2 regions of the Jeotgalibaca dankookensis genome follow, and region 2 is predicted to be linked to the other one. Evidence: predicted binding sites of a transcription regulator. Region 2 holds the regulator's gene; the other holds the start of a gene.
What was found. Region 2 encodes NrdR, which represses ribonucleotide reductase genes. Its sites were predicted from a motif close to ACACNATATATNGTGT; they were not measured.
Positions count from the first base shown of each region.

Region 1 (10,308 bases), 260 kb from region 2:
TCGATATGTCACTTCTTTCGCAGTAAATTTCCAGTTGAGGGTGATATCCGATTGATTGTCAATACCGTACTTGGCTAAGTTATCATAATAGGTGTCATCTACTTCAACCTTCTCATTATAGTAGATTGCACCCTCTTTCCACAGTTTGGTGCGTTTAAAGGATGGTTTTATTTTAACCTCTAATAACGGGTTTTTCTTATCTTCTCCTGTCGGCAAGTTCATCTCGTTAAGAGCAGCGACTAAGTTCTTCAAGTATTGGGGTTCATTGACTGTATGGTAGTGAAGGGTTTCTAATAACAAGCTGTCTCGACCATCATCTTCAAACCGTCGTTGATAACTAATTTCCCCTTCAAGTTCAAAGGGATTATACCGAGCCCCTCGCCCTATCAGCTGAGCCTCTGCCATGGTAGATGTTTTGGTTCCTTTAGCATTTTCAGTATCAGAAATACGGACAATATCATAGAGATTGAGTACATCCCAACCTTCTGTCAGTTTTGCTACGGCGAATACAACCCGATAGAGATTAGAGGGACTTTCCAAACTATTTAAGGCTTCATACTGTCCTTTCTCTAACATACCTGCGCCGCGGTCGCTGTCATTGGCATTAATGATCCGGCTCGGAGAAAACTGACGCTTCATTTCGCGAACGATTTGAGGGAGGTCGTCTTCATTAGCTAAATAATACTGATAAGCTCGACTTAAGGTTTCGCTTTGTTCATCATCGCTGATACGAGAACGGAAACGGATAAAGTCTTCCACCTTTTCCGCAGAGAGCTGAATAATTAACTCTTTAAATTTAACTTCTGCTTCATTAGAATCAACAATTTTAGGAGATTTAAATAAAATCACCGGTTTAATTTGACTGCCATGATACTCTAAAGCAAAGCGCCGACGAAATTCACTTAAGAGGACGACATTCATCATATTGTCTAAATCGGTATTACTCGACTGGATTCGCTTGACATTTTTTGAAAAGCGATCACTAATATACCGGTCTAGGGTGTAGCGATAAATAATCTTATCCTTATACTTGGCATAGACATTTTTATTATCCAGATCAATCGTAGCAGTAAATTCCAATAAACGGTTATCAGGGTGGGCTGCTAGAATTAAATCAATCGCTCGTTCCCATGATTTTTCTTCCTCTTTCTCTTTCTTGGTTGAGGCAGAGTAGTGATGGGCTTCATCTCCTAAAACTGCGACTTTATGACGGGAATAATCCGTTAAACCCATTGTATTCTCCCGTTGAGTAAATAAGTCATTAAAGACTGATTGAATAGACGCTAACTTCAAATAAATAACATTTTCTTGAGGTTGACGTGGATATTGACTGACTTTTTCTATTCTGATTCGCTCTCCTTCAATCTCGATAGATTGTTGAAAGAGATACTTATCTGACTGAGGATTGGTTAAGTTGTCGATGGTTTTGTTCAAAACCGAATTGGTGTTCACCACAAACAAAAAATTCTGATAACCATGTTCATGAAAAAGATAAAGCATCAAACCAGCCATTAAATCTGTTTTTCCTGACCCCGTTGCCATATTGAATAACACATGGTTGGGATGACGGTATTGAAATTGATCTAGGGTCTGCGAATTATGGAAGAATCTTAAGGCGTCTTCTTGATAATAACGAAAGGTATGAACCATATTGTCTGTCAAATAAGTAGGATGATCATAAGCGGTCGCACTGACAAAGACATCCTGGTCAAGTTTTAGTAATTCATCGTATAAAGGAAGTGGCAAAGTCTTATTACTGGTCTTCTTGGCCATGGTATTCTTCCTCCTTGTAGAATGACTGATTAAAAGCATAATCAGTATCGCTAATTAAGTCTCGCACGTTAGCATCATCAATCTCAGAGTAGTTATAATAGAGTTGATTTTTATCGATTACCTTTACTAACAAACGCTTCTTATCTGCCAATGAAATGGCATCAATCAGCATCTCCTGAACTTGTTCTGAATCCGCACGGAAATCCAAGTCAACATTATCTAACATTAATTGATAAATTTGTTTCAAGCTGTCTGTATCCTTGGCTTCTAATACAGATTCTAAATAACCTTTAGATTTTTCCATAAGCTCGACATAGACGAATGATCCTCCACCTTGCCAATTAACATCTTTAGAAATACCACCTTGTTCGCCTTCCATCACTTTTTGTAGACGAGGCACAGAAACGGTATTGATATAGTCCATTTGTTCGATGCCAATAAAACGGCGATTCATCTTCATGGCTACTGCTTGTGTGGTGGCGGATCCCATGAAGAAATCGAGGACGATGTCTTTTTCAAATGTTCCTACCTCAATAATTTGCTGCATTAAGCTTTCGGGCTTTGCATAATTAAACTCGCCATCTTCGATAATATCATTCTTCGCAGTTCTGCCTTTCCCCATTAATTGCTTGGTAAAATCTTTTAATAAATAATCGGAAAATACAGCAGGTCCTTTTTCTTTATCTTTTATATCATCTTCATCTTTAAATGATCTTCTAAAAGGTACTTCCCCATTCATAAAGTCATAATCATCAGGAAATCCTATATACCCATTATTATACCAGTTCTGAAAAGTATCTTTAGTAACTCGCCATACTGCATTTTTATCTACTTCATAGACCTTTCCAGTTTTTGGATTAACCATGTCAAAATATGAGTTAGGTCTTTCTTTATAATTCTTTTGTTGCTTTATGTCGCCCCTTCTCCATGGTCTATTAGGAAAATCATCTGTTTCTATATAACTTCTATATATTTTCCGTTGAATTACAGAATCTTTTCTATCAGCTTTACTATATATTAAAATAAAATCAAAATCTTGACTAAAATTAAAGGGTACATCATTTTTGCCTTCCCTAGTCTTCCGTGGTAATGTTCCTACAAAATTATTTTGGCCGAAAACTGAATCTGCTAAAACCTTTAAATAGTGCATACCATCTTCTCCAACATGAATCCAAATCGTGCCATCATTTGTAATTAATTCACTTGCTATTTCAAGTCGATTTTTTAAAAATAATAACCATGTTGATAATTTGAAATTCGAATTATACGCCGATTGTAAAATTAAGCTAGACAAATAAATAAGCCATTCGTGGTACACTCAAATTGTAATTCCTACCAAAGAATACAAAGGAGTGATCACGAATGACCTACACCCATCTTACCATGGATGAACTAGTGATGATAGAGGCTTACTACCACCAAAATATCGCTGTAACAAAAATATCGGCTCAGTTAAAACGTTCTAGAATGACCATCTACAACGTCATCAACTTCCTGAAGAAAGGCCATACGGCCTTGGATTATTACCGACAATATAAGAAAAACAAGGCGCGTTGTGGACGGCACAAGATAATCCTGCCCGAGGAACAACAAGTGTACATCAATAAAAAAATTGCACAGGGATGGACGCCAGATGTCATCATTGGTCGCCAAGAAATGCCAATCGCATGTTCCATGCGGACGCTCTATCGTCGCTTCAAAGAAAAGATATTCGATGAAACAACTTTACCCATGAAGGGAAAGCGGAAACCAAACGGCCATCAAGAACGTCGGGGAAAACAGGCTTTCAAGAGGAATATCGTTGAAAGGGAAAAGGATTATCCGGTATTCAAGGAAGAATTTGGTCATATCGAAGGTGATACTATTGTTGGTGTCCATCACAAAAGTGCCGTCATCACCTTGGTAGAACGACTTTCCAAAGTCATTATCACCTTGAAGCCCCATGGGCGAAAGGCAAACGATATCGAGAATACACTGAATCAGTGGTTTGAATCGATTCCTAGACATCTATTTAAGTCCATCACCTTTGATTGTGGAAAAGAATTCTCCAATTGGAAAAACCTAAGCAACCAACATGATATCGCCATCTATTTTGCCGATCCTGGAACGCCATCACAGCGCGCATTAAATGAAAACTCCAACGGATTGCTGCGAAAAGATGGGTTGCCAAAAGAAATGGACTTCAATCAAGTGGACCAAACATTTGTCTCATCGGTTGCGAACAAGCGAAATAATATCCCACGAAAATCCTTGGCATACCAGACGCCGCTGGAAGTATTTTTGAGTTACATAAATGAATCTACTTTGTCTAGCTTAAATTGACAAATCAAAATATTTAAAAGCATCGTATTCTTTGTTTGTAATAAAATAATAAGGTACGTCTATGTAAATCATCTTCACTTTTCCTGAATATTTTTCTTTTAAACTATGTAATGCTAACAAGTTATTCCCTTTCAGAATTAAATTATCTTCTTCAGAAAACTCAGCGGTATCCTCAACACCCTCCGCCGTATATCTCTTTGCATTCACCAAAATCTTTTTATCCAATAATGTATCTATCTCTTCTGCCGCAACCACCTCATTGTAGAATGGTTCATTTGGTAACAAGTCCTCTTTCTCAACATCTTCTTTAGACATCCCTGCCTTCAATACTGTATCTTTATATGGAAAATCTAAGACCGCCTCTGTGGATTCATCTAAGAATCTGCCATTTACAGTTAAACCAATTTTCTTAGAATACTTTGTATAGGAGTCCATCCAATAGTCATCCATTTCAAAGCTTTCGATGAGCTTATTTGTTTCTATAAGCGTATACTCCCCAATTTGTTTGGCATAATGTTTCTTCACTAACTCATTGCTTAATAAAGCTAGAATAAGTTCTTCATCATAACGGTCAATATCCTGAATGACTTTTGCTTTATTTAATTCATTGCCGATAAAATACTTATCTCCGAACGATGATAATATATCCTTTAACGTCTTCATAATCTTCGTTTCCAACTTAACATCCCCTTACTCTCTTTGATCTGTTTCCACAGACCTACTCCTTTTAGCATAATAAAAAGGAGTCACTTAATCTAAAAATCAAGTTTACTCCTTTTAATATTACCATACCCAAATGCTAGTTTCATTAAGAACCTTGTTGGAACAAGCTTTTAGTCAGCTACCTTTTCCATCAATACTATACACTCAACATGTAATGTTTGCGGGAACATATCGACAGGTTGTACTTCTCTAGCTTGATAACCTTTTTCATCAAAAAGGGCTAGGTCACGCGCTAGTGTTGATGGGTTGCAGCTTACATAAACGATGCGTTCTGGACTCATTTCAACCGCTGCATCAATAAAGGCTGCTTCTAATCCTTTACGTGGTGGGTCAACTAGAATAACATCCGCTTTACGACCATTTTCAACCCATTTTGGCAATAGTTCTTCTGCTGCGCCGACTTCAAAGGTAATATTGGTGATATTGTTTTCTTTTGCATTCCGTTCAGCCATTTCAATCGCATCCGGAACAATTTCTAAACCAAAAACGTGTTGTGCTTTTTCAGCTAAGGAAATTGAGAGCGTCCCAATACCACAGAAAGCATCAATAACTGTTTCTTTACCGGTTAATTTTGCAGCATCCAGTGCAATTTGGTAGAGACGCTCGGTTTGAACTGGATTGATTTGATAGAAAGATTTTGAGCTAATCGCAAAAGTATGACCTAATAAGGTATCGTGATAAACATCTTCACCATAAAGGACAATATTTTCGTCGCCCAAAATAACATTCGTCCGTTTTGGATTGACGTTTTGAACAATACTGACGACTTCTGGTAGTGCTTCACGAATATCTGGAATAATTTTACTCATTGGAAATAGCTTAGCAGTACGCGTCACTAGGACTACCATCATTTCACCAGTATGATAACCACGGCGAATCATGATGTGGCGAATATTTCCCGTATTTCTTTTTTCATCGTAGCCTTTAACGCCATACTCTTGAAGAATATCACGTACTTTAACGATTGCTTCATCGATTTTAGGATCTTGAATATGGAAATTTTCCATTGGAACCAACTCATGGGTTCCTTTGCGGAAAAATCCTGTTACCAATTTGCCATTTTTGTCTGCTCGAACAGGAATTTGGGCTTTGTTACGATATCCCCAAGGATTGCTCATCCCAATAGTAGGAAGAACCTTAATCTCAGGTAGTTTAGCAATGCGGTTTAAATCACGTTTCACTAAATCTTGTTTAAAATCTAATTGAGCGCTGTAACGTAAATGTTGTAGTGGCATGGTACCAACGCGAGTTCCCAAAACATCAATTGCTGGAACACGATCTTGAGAAGAAGTTAGACGTTCTTCCATACGAGCAAATCCATATGATTTGCCGACTTTTGTGACTTTGACAATTGCTGACTCACCTGGTAAACCATCAACGACAAATAGCGGGTAGCCATCGACTTTAGCAACGCCCATACCTTCTGACGTTAAGTCTTCAAATGAGACGGTTAATTTTTCATTTTTTGTTACGGGTGCTGCTTCATAATTTGTTTTCATGTTTTCTCCTTGTTAGGTGCCTAGATTTCCGATTACCATAAGTTTGCATTATAACACGACAAGAGTCAAATCCCATCCTTAATTACCACTTTAATCCTATTAAAAAGTGAATTGTGGGTATTATGCTTAATTAATGCCTACTTCTGCGAATTATGAATGGCAAATCTAGTCATTATCTGAGGATAATGCCCACTTTTTATTCTTCCAAGTCTAAACTGTCAATTTCTTCTAACAATTTGCTAGTGCTTTCAGTTATTTCAGATGGTAGAGGCGTAGCATAATCGCTCGTATTGCCTATAATTTGAATGTGTTGTTGTAAATTCGTGAATTCCACGGAACCTTCTCCACCATATTCACCGTCTAAATTTAAAAGTAAAGGATGTTCATCTAAATTTTCTACCTTTACAGAAGAGGTGTGGCAGTAAGTGACTTTGGGATGATTTATGTGCGTGCCGTTTCGGATGAGTTGGGAAAGTATTTGCACTAACTCAAATAGATTTGCTGTTTTGATAATAAGTAAAGTAAATTTACCATCTCCCATTAGCATATGTGGATCAATATTTTGAATACCCCCAACTGATTCAGTCAGTGCTACAAAATACATCGATGCTTCTCCTTCAAAAACACCACCATCATAAGTAATGCGCATCGAAATTGGTTTGATTTGTGGTAATTTTTCGGCACCTTTAATGAGGTAGGCTAAATAACCGAAAATTGTTTTTAAGCGGACCGGAACTTCATAAGTCACATCCGATAAATATCCACCTGCTGCTATATTAATAAAATAGGAATCATTAACTTTTCCAACATCCATTGGAATCGTCCATCCTCGAGCAATCACATGAGCTGCTTCAAGTAAATCAGCACGTGGAATTTTAAGAGCACGTGCTAAATCATTAGTGGTTCCAGCCGGTATGATACCAATAAGGGGGCGTTTTTCTAACCCACTCACTCCATTAATGACCTCGCTAACTGTTCCGTCACCACCCGCTGCAACAATCAAATCAAAGCCTGCTAAGGCAGCACGTTTTGCTTCATGAGCAGCTGATTGAGGTTCTGGCTTCGTTTGAAAGGTACTTGTTTCATACCCAGCATTTTCTAAAATTTCTAAAATAGCTAGCATGTGTCTGGTTAATTGCTCGCGACCAGCAGATGGATTGTAAATGACTCTCGCTCGCATCTGATCCCTCCTCAACTTTTTTCTACATCTATTGTACTACACTTGGTCTATATATTGGTTAATTTTACTTATAAACAGCTTTGTCACCTGTTTTTATATATTTTCAAAAAATTAAATGGTGGCTTTTATCATCCAGTTGTTTTAACATATGTAGTAGATTTCATTGTCGCTAACACAATATGTTGTGTTTACAGATAGAAAAGGAGTGAAGCAAGTGGCTACTGAAATTAATTCCACTTTGAAACAAGGTTTCGAACAAATAAATAAAGACATTGAGCAATTTGATGCTGTTTTTCCTATAACTGAGGATATGCATATTACTTATTCCGGTGTAGCCCGTTTAGTGATGCTTGACCGCTATTCTTTTAAAGATACCAAAAAGGATTCCCTAAAGGTTGGTGACTTTGTCCTTTTAACAATCAAAGAAGATCCTAAATATCCAGCACGCGGTACGGGTACTATTCAATCACTAGATTGGGAAAAAGGAACAGCTACTATCCAAGTTTCTGATGAATATCTTCTAAGTATTGATGCCTTTAGTGACTCTGAAGACGGGATTGTCAAACGTGATATTATTACCTTAGACAAACCACTCGAACTTTTTTATGAACAAATTGCCATGCGAAATGCGCACGGTCTTGCTCAAGTAGAAATTTCTCCAGAAAAACGTGCGGATGCTTTTCTTGAATTTTATGAAGAACAAAAAAATAAAAACTTTATCCCAGCAGGTCGCGTCCTATACGGAGCGGGTTCTGGAACGGATGTTACATACTTTAACTGTTACGTTATGCCAATGGTCCCTGACTCTCGCGGGGGTATTTCGGACCACCGTAAGAAAGTGATGGAAATCATGAGTCGTGGTGGCGGTGTTGGCTCCAATGGTTCCACGCTACGTCCGCGTCATGCTTTAGCGCGTGGTGTAAACGGCCGTTCTTCTGGTTCTGTTTCGTGGCTCGATGACATTGCTAAACTAACGCATTTAGTTGAACAAGGTGGCTCCCGTCGTGGTGCGCAAATGATTATGTTAACTGATTGGCATCCTGACATTGCTGAATTTATTATTTCAAAAATGCAAAATCCACGTATTTTGCGTTATATCATTGAAAACTTTGAAGATGAGCAAATTCGTACGTTAGCACATAATAAATTGAAGTTCACACCCTTTACTGCAAAAGAAATCAATATGTATACTGGGATTGTCAATTACAAAAATAGTCCTGGATTTGGTGGCTTTGATGAATCAGTTATCCGTGAAGCTGAAATGAAGCTGCGCGATGGTGGGACTTATACCGTTAACGACCCTGACTTCCTAACGGGTGCAAATATTTCTGTTTGTATTACCGATGATTTCATGGATGCGGTAAAAGCTGATGCTGAATATGACTTACGTTTTCCAGATGTGGAAAACTATAGTAAAGAAGAAATGGCTTATTATGATGCAGAATGGGGTAACGTTGGGGATGTGCGTGATTGGGAAAAAGCTGGTCATGCCGTTCGTGTCTACCGCACAATCAAAGCACGTGAACTGTGGAAACTAATTAATGTTTGTGCAACTTACGCTGCGGAACCAGGTATCTTCTTTATTGATAATGCTAACAACATGACGAACGCACAAGCTTACGGTCAAAAAGTTGTCGCAACGAACCCTTGTGGTGAACAACCTTTGGCTCCTTACTCGGTATGTAACTTGGCTGCAGTTAACTTGGCTGAAATGGTCAATAAAGATTTACAAATGGTTGATTTTTCAAAATTAGAAAAAACTGTCTGCATGGGTGTTCATATGCAAGACAACGTTATTGATTCCACACCTTACTTCTTAGAAGAAAATCGCATTCAAGCGCTTGGCGAACGTCGTGTTGGTCTGGGAATTATGGGATTAGCAGATATGCTTATCTACTGTGGTGTTCGCTATGGTTCTGAAGAAGGAAATCAATTAATTGATCAAGTTTTCAAAACGATCGCTGTAACAGCTTATGAAGAAAGTATTGAATTAGCTAAAGAACGTGGTAGTTTCCCATTCCTAGTTGGTGAAACCGGTCGTGAAACCCAACAACTGCGCGAAAAATTTGTCAATTCTGGATTTATGCGTGGTATGCCAGAACATGTTCGTCAAGGCGTTTTAAAATACGGGATACGTAACTCTCATCTCTTGACTGTTGCTCCAACTGGTTCAACGGGTACCATGGCGGGTGTTTCAACTGGGCTGGAACCATATTTCAGTTTCTCATATTTCCGCTCTGGCCGTTTAGGTAAATTTATTGAGGTGAAGGCAGAGATTGTTCAAGAATACTTAGAACGTCATCCAGATGCAGATCCAGATAACTTACCAGACTTCTTTACAACTGCGATGACCCTTTCTCCTGAAGAACACGTTGATGTTCAAACAACCATTCAACGTTGGGTAGATAGTTCGATTTCTAAAACCGTCAACGCTCCTAAAGGATATACCGTTGACCAGGTTCAAAAGATTTACGAACGTCTCTATGATGGTGGTGCTAAAGGTGGGACGGTTTACGTTGATGGCAGTCGTGATTCTCAAGTCTTAACTTTAAAAGCAGAAGAAAACTTAATGGATGATCAATACCAAGATCATGCTAAAGAAGCTGCCAAAGTAAATAAAGATAAAACCTTTTTAGTAGAATCAATTGTTAATTTAGAATCAACCGATGTCACAATTGGTAATGAAATTGGCGATACTTGCCCGATTTGTCGAATTGGGACGGTTGAAGATTTAGGCGGCTGTAACACTTGCAACAACTGTGCAGCGCAATTAAAATGCGGTTTATAATCTAAACTAGAATGACCTCGTCT
Region 1 is NZ_CP019728.1:92,345-102,652, reverse strand. Features, by position in the region: gene BW727_RS00450 (DEAD/DEAH box helicase family protein) at 1-1,773, opposite strand, end outside; gene BW727_RS00445 (site-specific DNA-methyltransferase) at 1,754-3,091, opposite strand; gene BW727_RS00440 (IS30 family transposase) at 3,136-4,095, shown strand; gene BW727_RS00435 (site-specific DNA-methyltransferase) at 4,087-4,773, opposite strand; gene rlmD (23S rRNA (uracil(1939)-C(5))-methyltransferase RlmD) at 4,929-6,317, opposite strand; gene BW727_RS00425 (diacylglycerol kinase) at 6,514-7,497, opposite strand; gene BW727_RS00420 (vitamin B12-dependent ribonucleotide reductase) at 7,712-10,285, shown strand.
Region 1: BW727_RS00420 (vitamin B12-dependent ribonucleotide reductase) is a predicted target of NrdR. The motif match lies at 7,670-7,685, and genes of this name have one in related genera.

Region 2 (10,308 bases):
GGCATGGTGTTCATTTCTTTTGAGCCATAACGACGTACAGTTACAGTGTTTTCTTCTACTTCTTTGTCCCCGATAACAATTTGATACGGGATTTTTTGTGTTTGAGAAGCACGTATTTTGTAACCCATTTTCTCATTGCGATCATCTACTTCTAAACGCATTCCCATCATTTCCATTTTATTTTTTAGTTCGTAGGCCTTGTCTGCATGGTGTTCCGCACTAACTGGGATAATCGTTCCTTGTACAGGTGCTAGCCAAGTTGGGAAAGCGCCTTTGTACTCTTCGATTAAGTAGGCAACAAAACGTTCCATCGTTGAAATGACACCACGGTGAATGACGACTGGACGGTGTGTATTTTCGCCGTCTTCTCCGACATAAGTCAAATCAAATCGTTCTGGTAATAAGAAGTCAAGTTGAATAGTCGACATGGTTTCTTCAAGACCAATAGCTGTTTTGAATTGCACATCTAATTTAGGACCATAAAAAGCTGCTTCTCCCACTGCTTCATAATAGTCTAAACCAAATTCATCCATGGCTTCTTTTAACATGGATTCAGCTTTTTCCCACATGGCATCATCATCGAAATATTTTTCTTTATCTTGAGGATCACGGTAGCTCAAGCGGAAGCGATAGTCGGTAATGTTAAAGTCATCATAAACATCTAAAACTAATTGTAAAATTCGTTTGAATTCATCTTTGATTTGATCCGGACGTACAAAGGCATGGGCATCATTTAAAGTCATTTCTCGAACCCGTTGCAAACCAGATAGTGCGCCACTCTTTTCATAACGGTGCATCATACCTAGCTCCGCAATCCGAATCGGTAATTCGCGGTAACTATGAATATCATTTTTGTAAACAAGCATATGGTGCGGGCAGTTCATTGGACGTAAAACTAACATCTCTCCGTCACCCATATCCATCGGTGGGAACATATCTTCATGGTAGTGATCCCAGTGACCGGATTGTTTGTACAGCTCAACATCCGCCATAATTGGTGTGTAAACATGTTGATAACCCAGACTAATTTCTTTGTTCACAATATAACGTTCTAGTGTCCGACGAATGGTCGCACCTTTTGGTAGCCAAAATGGTAGTCCCGATCCTGCTTCTTGGGAAATCATAAAAAGGTCTAATTCCTTACCAAGTTTACGGTGGTCACGCTCTTTTGCTTCTTCACGCATTTTCAGAAATTCAGCTAAGTCTTTTTTATTAAAGAAAGCTGTTCCGTAAATTCGTTGCATCATTTTGTTATTGGAATTTCCTCGCCAGTAAGCGCCTGCTAGTGATAAAAGTTTAAAGACTTGGATTTTACCAGTAGAAGGTACATGGACACCGCGACACAAATCAACAAAATCATCTTGTTGGTAGACAGTAATAATATCATCTTCAGGTAAATCCCGAATTAATTCTACTTTATAAGGGTCTTCTTTAAACAATTCTAAAGCTTCTTCACGAGAAACTTCACGGCGTACGATTGAATAATTTTCGCGTACAATTTTTTTCATCTCTGCTTCAACATCCGCGAGCTGACTTTCTGTTAACTGCTCTGGCATATCGGTGTCATAGTAGAAACCTGATTCAATAGCGGGACCAACTCCAAAATGAATTTCTGGAAATAAACGTTTTAAGGCATGGGCCATTAAGTGGGCAGTTGAATGACGCAAAATACCCAGAGCATCCTCATGATCTGGTCCAATAATTTCTAAACGGCCACTCTCTTCTAGCGGATAAACAAAATCTACTAATTGCCCGTTAAACTTTCCAGCTAAAGCCTTTTTAGCAAGACTATTACTGATACTTTTTGCTACTTCTTCCACAGTTGTTCCTTTTGGAAATGATTTTACATTGCCATCTGGAAAAGTAATTTTAATTTCTGACATGATTTTTCCTCCATCATCGTTTTATTTCTAAATACAAAAAAAATCCCATTCCTAGATACAGTGATCCAGAAATGGGACGTAGTGTTAGACGTGGTTCCACCCAAATTTTGTTTCCTAAAATAGGGAAACTCTCCTAGCGCGGTAACGGTGCGGGCCGAAACAACTTACTCATTTCAGTTGTTCTCTCGAAAGGGGTACAAACATAAAATCACTGAGATGTTTCACCAAGCCATCCCTCTCTAACTAATGATTGTTTATGCAGCATATCTTTCTCATAGAATTATCTATAATAGTCACATTAAAACATGAACTCCTTTAAATTGCAAGGCTTAAAAGTGGGAATTATCCGGTCATTATTCCCACTTAGCTGGAAAATTAAAAGGTAAAGTGGGAATTATCTGAAAATAATTACCACTTTTACTTTAAATATTGATTCAAAGTGGCAAATATCCCCTTTATCGTTCTAAACGGCGATTTTTCCCAGTCATTTCAACCTCTTTAGCTAGAAAACGGAAACGTTCCATTAAACGTTTAGCTTTAATCGGCTCGTCATCCCCGCGGTTACCCATCCGAAAATGATTCTCTAACTCTTTAAAATTTAAATTTGATGTAAAAAAAGTCGGTAAATGTTCTTGCATACGATGTTGGAGAATTACTCCTAAGATTTCATCTCTAATCCAAGTTGAATTAATTTCGGCTCCAATATCATCCAACATTAAAATATCACTTTTCTTTATCATATCGAGTTTTTCAGGCACACTATTATCTGCAATAGAAGCCTTCATTTCTTGGGTAAAAGTAGGATAGTGCATCAAGGTCGAAACAAAGCCTTTTAAAGACAATTCATAAGCAATAGCCCCTAAAAGATATGTTTTCCCCACTCCGAAAGGACCATAAATATATAATCCTTCATGAAGACCAGTTGGGTTTTCTGCATAAGCTTCAATAAAATCAAAAGCCTCGCTTAATACTGGCAATCGCTCTTCTGTCTGGACAAATTGCTCCATGGTTGCATGACGTGCTTCTTTTGAAATGTTGATTGATTTAATACGACCCCGTAATTCTTTCTCACGTTCGCGCTTAATGGTCGTAGCATCTGGTACGTAAACCACATCAATATAGCCAGCATTAATAGCTAACTGTGGTTGGTAACCAGGGTTCTGGCCCTCTTCACCACGTTGGTGCTTTTCTTTTTCTTGTACATATTCATGCAATTTAGAGTAGCTGTTAGAAATCATCTCTTTTGAAACACGTTCTTGATGCTCATTAAAGAACTGTTGAACGTCCGGATCAGCCAGAACTGAACGGACCATTTCTTCATATTGTTCACTAATATTGGGTTGGTTCATAAAATTTTGAAACCCTTTTCCAACATGATCCATTAATCATCCCCGGCCTTTCTTCCTCCTCGAAACTTTTCCAAACGCTCATTAAATCTTCTGCGCTCTTCTTCTGAAAGAAGACGCTCTTCTTTCGGTTGGCTCTCTTCTTTGGCCCATTCTGGTAGAGTTTCAACTTTGCGGACAACATTTTTACCATACTGACGAACACTACGCTTTTCAGCGGCCGCGATCCTTTGGCCAACAAATTGTTTCGTTTTATTAATCGCTTCTTCCGGTAAGCTGACATTGGATTGCATCCAATCATTCGCAATCGTTTCAGCTTTTCCTTTATTAATAGTGGGTTCATCTTGAATAACTAGTACATAATAAATTAGCATATTTAATACCGCTGTGGACATTTTATATTGACTCAATAAAAAATTCAATAAGCGTTTCTCGTTAGAAGTCACTTCTCCTTTTTTTTGCGCCTTAATATTAGCGATAAAGCTATAAGGCGACAATTTCTCACTTAAGAGCACCAAATCCACCTCTTGCTTACTGTAACCGCCCTTGACCAAAGCCGTACGGCGGTTTTCTAGTTGAGAAGCAGTTTGTTCCATTCCTGTTTCAAGTTTATCTTTAAGGACGCGTTTTAAAACGGGTTGATTAGTCGTATCTGCCGCTAAATTTTCTAACTCTTGTATGTCTACGGCACCGGTTTCTAGATGACTCGCTCTTAGAATAAGCTGGGACATCTCTTGCTCATCGATTCCATACAACTGATGCAGAACCTCAATGGTATGGCGTAACTCCCGAGTTAGTGATTCCGGTGTGAAAAACTCGCTTTGCAAAAGCTGTTTCAAATAGGCATGATTAAAAGTAGTCGTTTTCAAAAGCGGTGCTTTCCCCTTTTTAGATGAAATGAATGTGTACCCTTCTTGTTTATCTAAAGGATGGATGCTTGTAGCAACTTCATAAACATTTAAAAAAGACTTAGTCACTTTTTTAAGTTTACTACTGTCTAACTGTTGATAAGAAAATCTTTTTTGAAGATTATGCAACTTTGTTTCTCCTACATGCTCACGTAAAAGCATCCGTAGAAGGTCTTCCTGAAAAAATTGTTCACTCGTAACAGGCATAAGCGGCTCATAGATATATTCTTTTTCCCCGTTTTCTTCACTTATATATGTATTTAACAAACCAATACCTTCTAATCGAGAGCGTGCTTGATAAAAATCAGGGATTCCAAGTCCTAGTACTGATAAAAACTCTGAATGGATGGTTTTGTTTTTTTGCTGCCCGACTCCTTCAAAGTCAGCTAAAAGCGTCATATATAAACTATAAGCGTAGGGTCCAATGATTGGTTGATAAAGAAACGTTACTACTTTTTTATCAATATCGGAAATAAAACAAGTTTGCTGAATGGTGAGCGGATCCTTCGGGCTTAATTCTTTCCAAGGGTAGTTCATTCCGCTTCGTCCTCTTCCTCTAATTTATTTTTCTTTTCCAAGTTTTGGAGTTCAGCCAAAAACGTTTCACGATCAGAAAACTGACGGTAAACACTCGCGAAGCGAATATAGGCAACATCGTCTATTTCAGCTAAATGTGCCATCACGTACTCACCAATCACCATACTTGGTACTTCATTCTCTCCTGTTGCTCGTATGTCGCGCTCTACTTGATCGACTACTTCTTCTAGTTGCTCTAATTTGATCGGCCGCTTCTCACTCGAGCGAACCAAGCCACGCAGTAACTTTTCTCGGCTAAATTCTTCGCGCGTTCCATTCTTTTTAATTACTAGTAATGGCGTTTGCTCAATCCGTTCAAAGGTCGTAAAACGATGGTGGCATTTTTCACATTCCCGGCGTCTCCGAATGGAGTTGCTTTCTTCAACGGGGCGGCTATCCACAACTTTAGAGCCATTATGGTGGCATTTTGGGCACTGCATCTCTTCCATACCCCTTTCTTATAAAATACTTTTGGTTAGTATACCATATTAGACGCTACTTTTTACGAGCTTCTAGCCAATTGTCTAGCTGTTTATACGTTTCTGACACACTTCCATTGTTGTCAATAACAAGGTCGGCTCGTTTGCGTTTCTCTTCAATAGGCATCTGACTCATAAGGCGATTTTTTGCTTCTTGCATGCTCAACTGGTTACGAGCCATTAAACGTTCTATTTGTACTTCCGGAGTTGTATAAACAACCATTACCGCATCACAGTAATCCGCATATTCATTTTCATAAAGGAGCGGGATATCTAGAACAATCACATCCGCTTCCGTTTTTTTCAACTGCTCTACTTGGTTTTTAATTGCTTCTTTAATATCCTTTTGAAGAAGATCATTAAGCTCTTGTCGTTTTTTACCGTCAGCGAAAATAAGTGAACCAAGTTTTTTACGATTTAAGCTACCGTCAGTAAGTAAATAAGCTTCCCCAAAGGTTTCAGCAATAGCTGCTAGTCCCTTTGTTCCAGGCTCAACCACTTCTCGTGCAATCAAGTCAGCATCCACAATGGGAATGCCTTTATCAGCTAAGTAGCGTGAAACCGTTGATTTTCCAGTGGCAATCCCACCGGTCAATCCTAAAATATAGGTCACACCAGTCACTCCTTTTTTTGGTAATCACTTATAGGACCTTGGCATTGTGGACAATAATGGGTTCCACGTTGGCCGACTTTTGTTTTCTCAATAGCTGTTCCACAACGAGGACATGCTTGGTTTGTTTTTCCATAGACTTTTAGAGCCACTTGGAATTTCCCAGCTTCACCTAAGGTATTTTTATAGGTGCGAATTGTAGAACCGCCTGCTTCCACAGCACGGGCAATGACATCAATAATTGCCTCGTGGAGGCGTTCTGCTTCTGCTTGATTTAAACGATTAGCCGGTTTCATAGGGTTAATAGCTGCTTGAAAAAGCGATTCATCCGCATAAATATTTCCTACTCCAGCAACCACTTCTTGATCTAAAATAGTTGTTTTAATCGCCCGACCAGTCCGCGACAGCGAATCTTGAAAGGCCTCTACCTTAAAAAATGAGGCAGTCGGTTCTGGTCCTAGTTTTTTAATCGCTTCAAATTCATCTCGCTTCTCAATCGGAATTAAACTGAATCTCCCAAATTTGCGCACATCTAAATAACGTAAATCGCGATTATCAGCCAGATGAAAAACCACATGCGTATGTTTTTTATAGGGGGTATCTGTCGGCGTTACTTCAAATTTTCCTTCCATTCGCAAATGTGAGACCATTGCCCAATGATCCAATAGAAAAATCAAATATTTTCCACGCCGTTCAATTGTATGGATTTGTTCTCCAACTAATACTTCTTGAAATTTTTCGCTCGAGAATGGGGGCGTAATCATTCGGTTCCAGAATACGTCCACCCCTGTAATCGTTGAACCACCTATGAGGGTGATCAATCCTTTTCGAACTGTTTCTACTTCTGGTAATTCTGGCATAATTTTAAACCATCCTTCTATGTTGCTTCATACCAACTATCTCCATAATTACTATCAACTAGCAATGGTACAGCCAATTCAACTGCTCCTTGCATCATTTCTGGTACTAACTTCTCTAATATAGGAATTTCTTCCTCTGGACATTCAAAGATTAACTCATCATGAACTTGCAAAAGCATGCGGGTTTTTAGTCCTTGCTCTTTCAACGCTTGATCCATCCGAATCATCGCAACTTTTAAAATATCTGCTGCTGACCCTTGAATTGGTGAATTGATTGCGGTTCGTTCTGCAAATGACCGTAAATTAAAGTTACTCGAGTGGATATCTGGCAAATAGCGACGACGATGGAAAAGTGTTTCAACATAGCCTTTTTCCTTGGCTTCTTCGACAATATCGACCATATATTTTTGGATACCAGGATACTTCTCAAAATAACGTTCGATAAAGGTTTTGGCTTTTTTACGCGTAATTCCTAAATTTTGCGATAGACCATAATCAGAAATTCCGTAAACAATTCCAAAGTTAACAGCCTTAGCTTGACGGCGCACGTTGCCATCCACATCCGACTCATCTTCAATACCAAAAACGCGCATGGCAGTTGAGGTATGAATATCTTGTCCTTCTAAAAAGGCTTCCTGCATATGCTTGTCACCTGAAATGTGGGCAAGAACACGTAATTCGATTTGTGAATAGTCAGATGCATATATTTTCCAACCTGGGTGCGACGGAACAAAGGCTTGTCGAATTTTACGTCCTTCTTCCATCCGGATAGGAATATTTTGCAAGTTTGGCTCATTGGAACTGAGTCGTCCTGTTTGTGTAAGTGTTTGAGTATAAATAGTGTGAATTTTACCTGTTTCCGGCTTAATGTATTTTAACAAACCTTCTACATAAGTGGATTGCAGTTTAGCCAGCTGACGATAGTCCAGTACCATTTGTGCGATGGGTGCTGTTGCACTTAACTTTTCTAAAACATCAACAGCTGTTGAATAACCTGTTTTGGTTTTTTTAATGACAGGTAAACCCATTTTTTCAAAAAGAATAAGGCTGAGTTGCTTAGGTGAATTTACATTAAAGACTTCCCCTGCCTGTTCATGGATGGCCCTTTCCATTTCAGTTAAACGCACCGAAAATTCTTCCTTCATTTTCTCTAGTCGTTCTGGTTCGACGGTAATGCCCGTCATTTCCATCTCTGCTAGAATTATCGCTAAAGGTAATTCCATTTCAAAATACAATTCAGTCAAATCATCTTTTTCAAATTCCGCCATTAAAAGTGGTTGCATGGTTTGTATGGCTTCGACTTTCCGAGCAATATGTTCGTAAATAATCGTCTTATCTTCTGGGATGGCTTGTTTAGCCCCTTTACCATAAACGGTTTCATCTAAGGACAGTTCTTTATAGCCATATTCTTGTGCAATAGGTGCCATATCTCGGCCGCTGTCTTTGGTATTTACAATGTAAGAAGCTAATAAGGTGTCAAAAGAAACCCCATTCAGTTGGATACCGGCGTAGTGCAACATAACCGTTGTACGCTTGGCGTCATACACGTTTTTTTTCATCTGCTCATTTTTAGCCCAGTTTTTAAACGCTTCACTGGCTGTGACAGTTTCAAGACTCGCTGTATAAATAGCTGTTTCATTTCCCCAACTTATCCCAATGATTTTGCCATAATGATAATTATCTTCTAACATTTCAATATATAAAGCCATCTCTTCACTAAAATGTTCTTCGGTAATTTCTTCGAGCGTTTGATAGGCAATATCTTCAAAGTGTTCTGAATTATCGCCTTCGCTTTGATCGAGATTTTGTAAAAAGCTATTAAAGTTCATTTCCCGATAAAAAGCTGTTAGCTTTTCTAAATCGCGTTCTGAAACCTTAAACTCTTCCAAATCGTAAGAGACTGGTGTGTTGATATCGATCGTTGCTAGCTCTTTAGATAAGAATGCGAGGTCTTTTTCATTCATCAAATTCTCTTTCATCTTGCTCTTTTTCAAATCATCTATGTGTGCGTATAGATTCTCGATTGAGTCATATTGCTTTAATAATTTTAAAGCTGTTTTTTCACCAACATTGGTAACGCCTGGGTAATTGTCAGAAGAATCACCCATTAAGCCCTTCATATCAATAATCTGTAAGGGTTCAATTCCCATTTCTTCTCGGATAATTTCTGGGGTATAAGCTTTCAAATCTGAAACACCTTTGACAGTTATATCAACACGTGTTTGATCGGTTGCTAACTGAACCAAATCCTTATCGCCCGTAACAATGACTACTTCAAATCCTTCAGCTTCTGCTTGACGTGCATAGGTTCCGATAATATCATCTGCTTCATAATTAGCGAGTTCATAGGTTTTACTCCCCATTGCATCAATTAATACACTAAAATAGGGCCATTGTTCTGCCAACTCTGATGGCATTTTTTGTCGGCCACCTTTGTAGTCGTCAAATAACTCTGTTCGAAACGTTGTCTTCCCTGCATCGAAAGCAACTAACATATGAGTAGGATTTTCTACTTCAAATAAGCGGGTTAAGATGCGGTTAAAACCAAAAAGTGCATTCGTGTGAAGTCCATTTTGATTTCTAAAATTATTTAAATCTAACAATCCATAAAAGGATCGAAAAGCGAGACTACTGCCATCTAGTAATAGTAACTTTTTTTTATCTGCCATTTTGCAACATCCTCACTTCTTTATTCTGTTACGATTGCTAATTTACTTGGTGCAATCACGATTAGTTCTGCTTGCAGCAAAGGTTCGCCTTTAATATCTTTTCCTTCTACCCCTATTATGACTTGTTCACGGCGTTTATCTAAGCGTTTGACTTTAAAATCAAATGTCACCGTTGCGTTATGATAGACGGGTTGAACCATATTAATTTCTATATCGACCACATGAGAACCGGGTCCCGGTAGGTGTTTGGAAACGTTACTGGTTAAAATCCCGACCAGTAAAACAGTCGGCACGATCGGTTTTTTATAATACGTTTCTTGTGAATAGTCATATTGGAGGTACAAGGGATTGGTGTCATTAGTCAGTCCTAAGTAGAGGAGAATATCTTTTGTTTCGATTATCTCGGTAACCGATAAGGAATCGCCTTCTTTAATTTCATCAATTGTTTTGCCTATCTTTATATCTCTTAGAGCCATTTTATCCAACCTTTCACGGTTTCAATCATTATTTCTATTTTAACAAACTACGCGCGGGAATAAAAGCAAGCCTACTCATTCTAGCATAGACGAGAAAACAGGCTGAGACACGGGTCCCAGCCTGTTCAAGCTCATTTAATTAACGCGTTTAATACTACGACTTAACAATTCTTCATAAGCATGTCCAAATTTTTGAACGTCGCCAGCTCCCATAAATAGAATAACTGCATCTTCATATTGAAGGAGTGGTGAGAGGTTTTCCAAAGTAAGAATCTCAGCACCTTTTTCTACTTTATCCGCTAAATTTTGAACTGAAATAGTAGCTCCTTTTTCACGCGCAGAAGCAAATATTTCGCACAGATAGACTGCATCCGCCACATTTAAAGCCTCAGCAAACTCATCTAATAGTGCAATGGTTCGTGTAAAGGTGTGTGGTTGGAAAACAGCCACGATTTCTTTATTCGGATATTTTTGATGGGCCGCATCCAAGGTTGCTTTAAT
Region 2 is NZ_CP019728.1:349,170-359,477, reverse strand. Features, by position in the region: gene thrS (threonine--tRNA ligase) at 1-1,883, opposite strand, end outside; T-box leader at 1,953-2,168, opposite strand; gene dnaI (primosomal protein DnaI) at 2,339-3,265, opposite strand; gene BW727_RS01725 (replication initiation and membrane attachment family protein) at 3,265-4,674, opposite strand; gene nrdR (transcriptional regulator NrdR) at 4,671-5,153, opposite strand; gene coaE (dephospho-CoA kinase) at 5,209-5,805, opposite strand; gene mutM (DNA-formamidopyrimidine glycosylase) at 5,811-6,662, opposite strand; gene polA (DNA polymerase I) at 6,680-9,331, opposite strand; gene BW727_RS01700 (MaoC/PaaZ C-terminal domain-containing protein) at 9,352-9,807, opposite strand; gene murC (UDP-N-acetylmuramate--L-alanine ligase) at 9,943-10,308, opposite strand, start outside.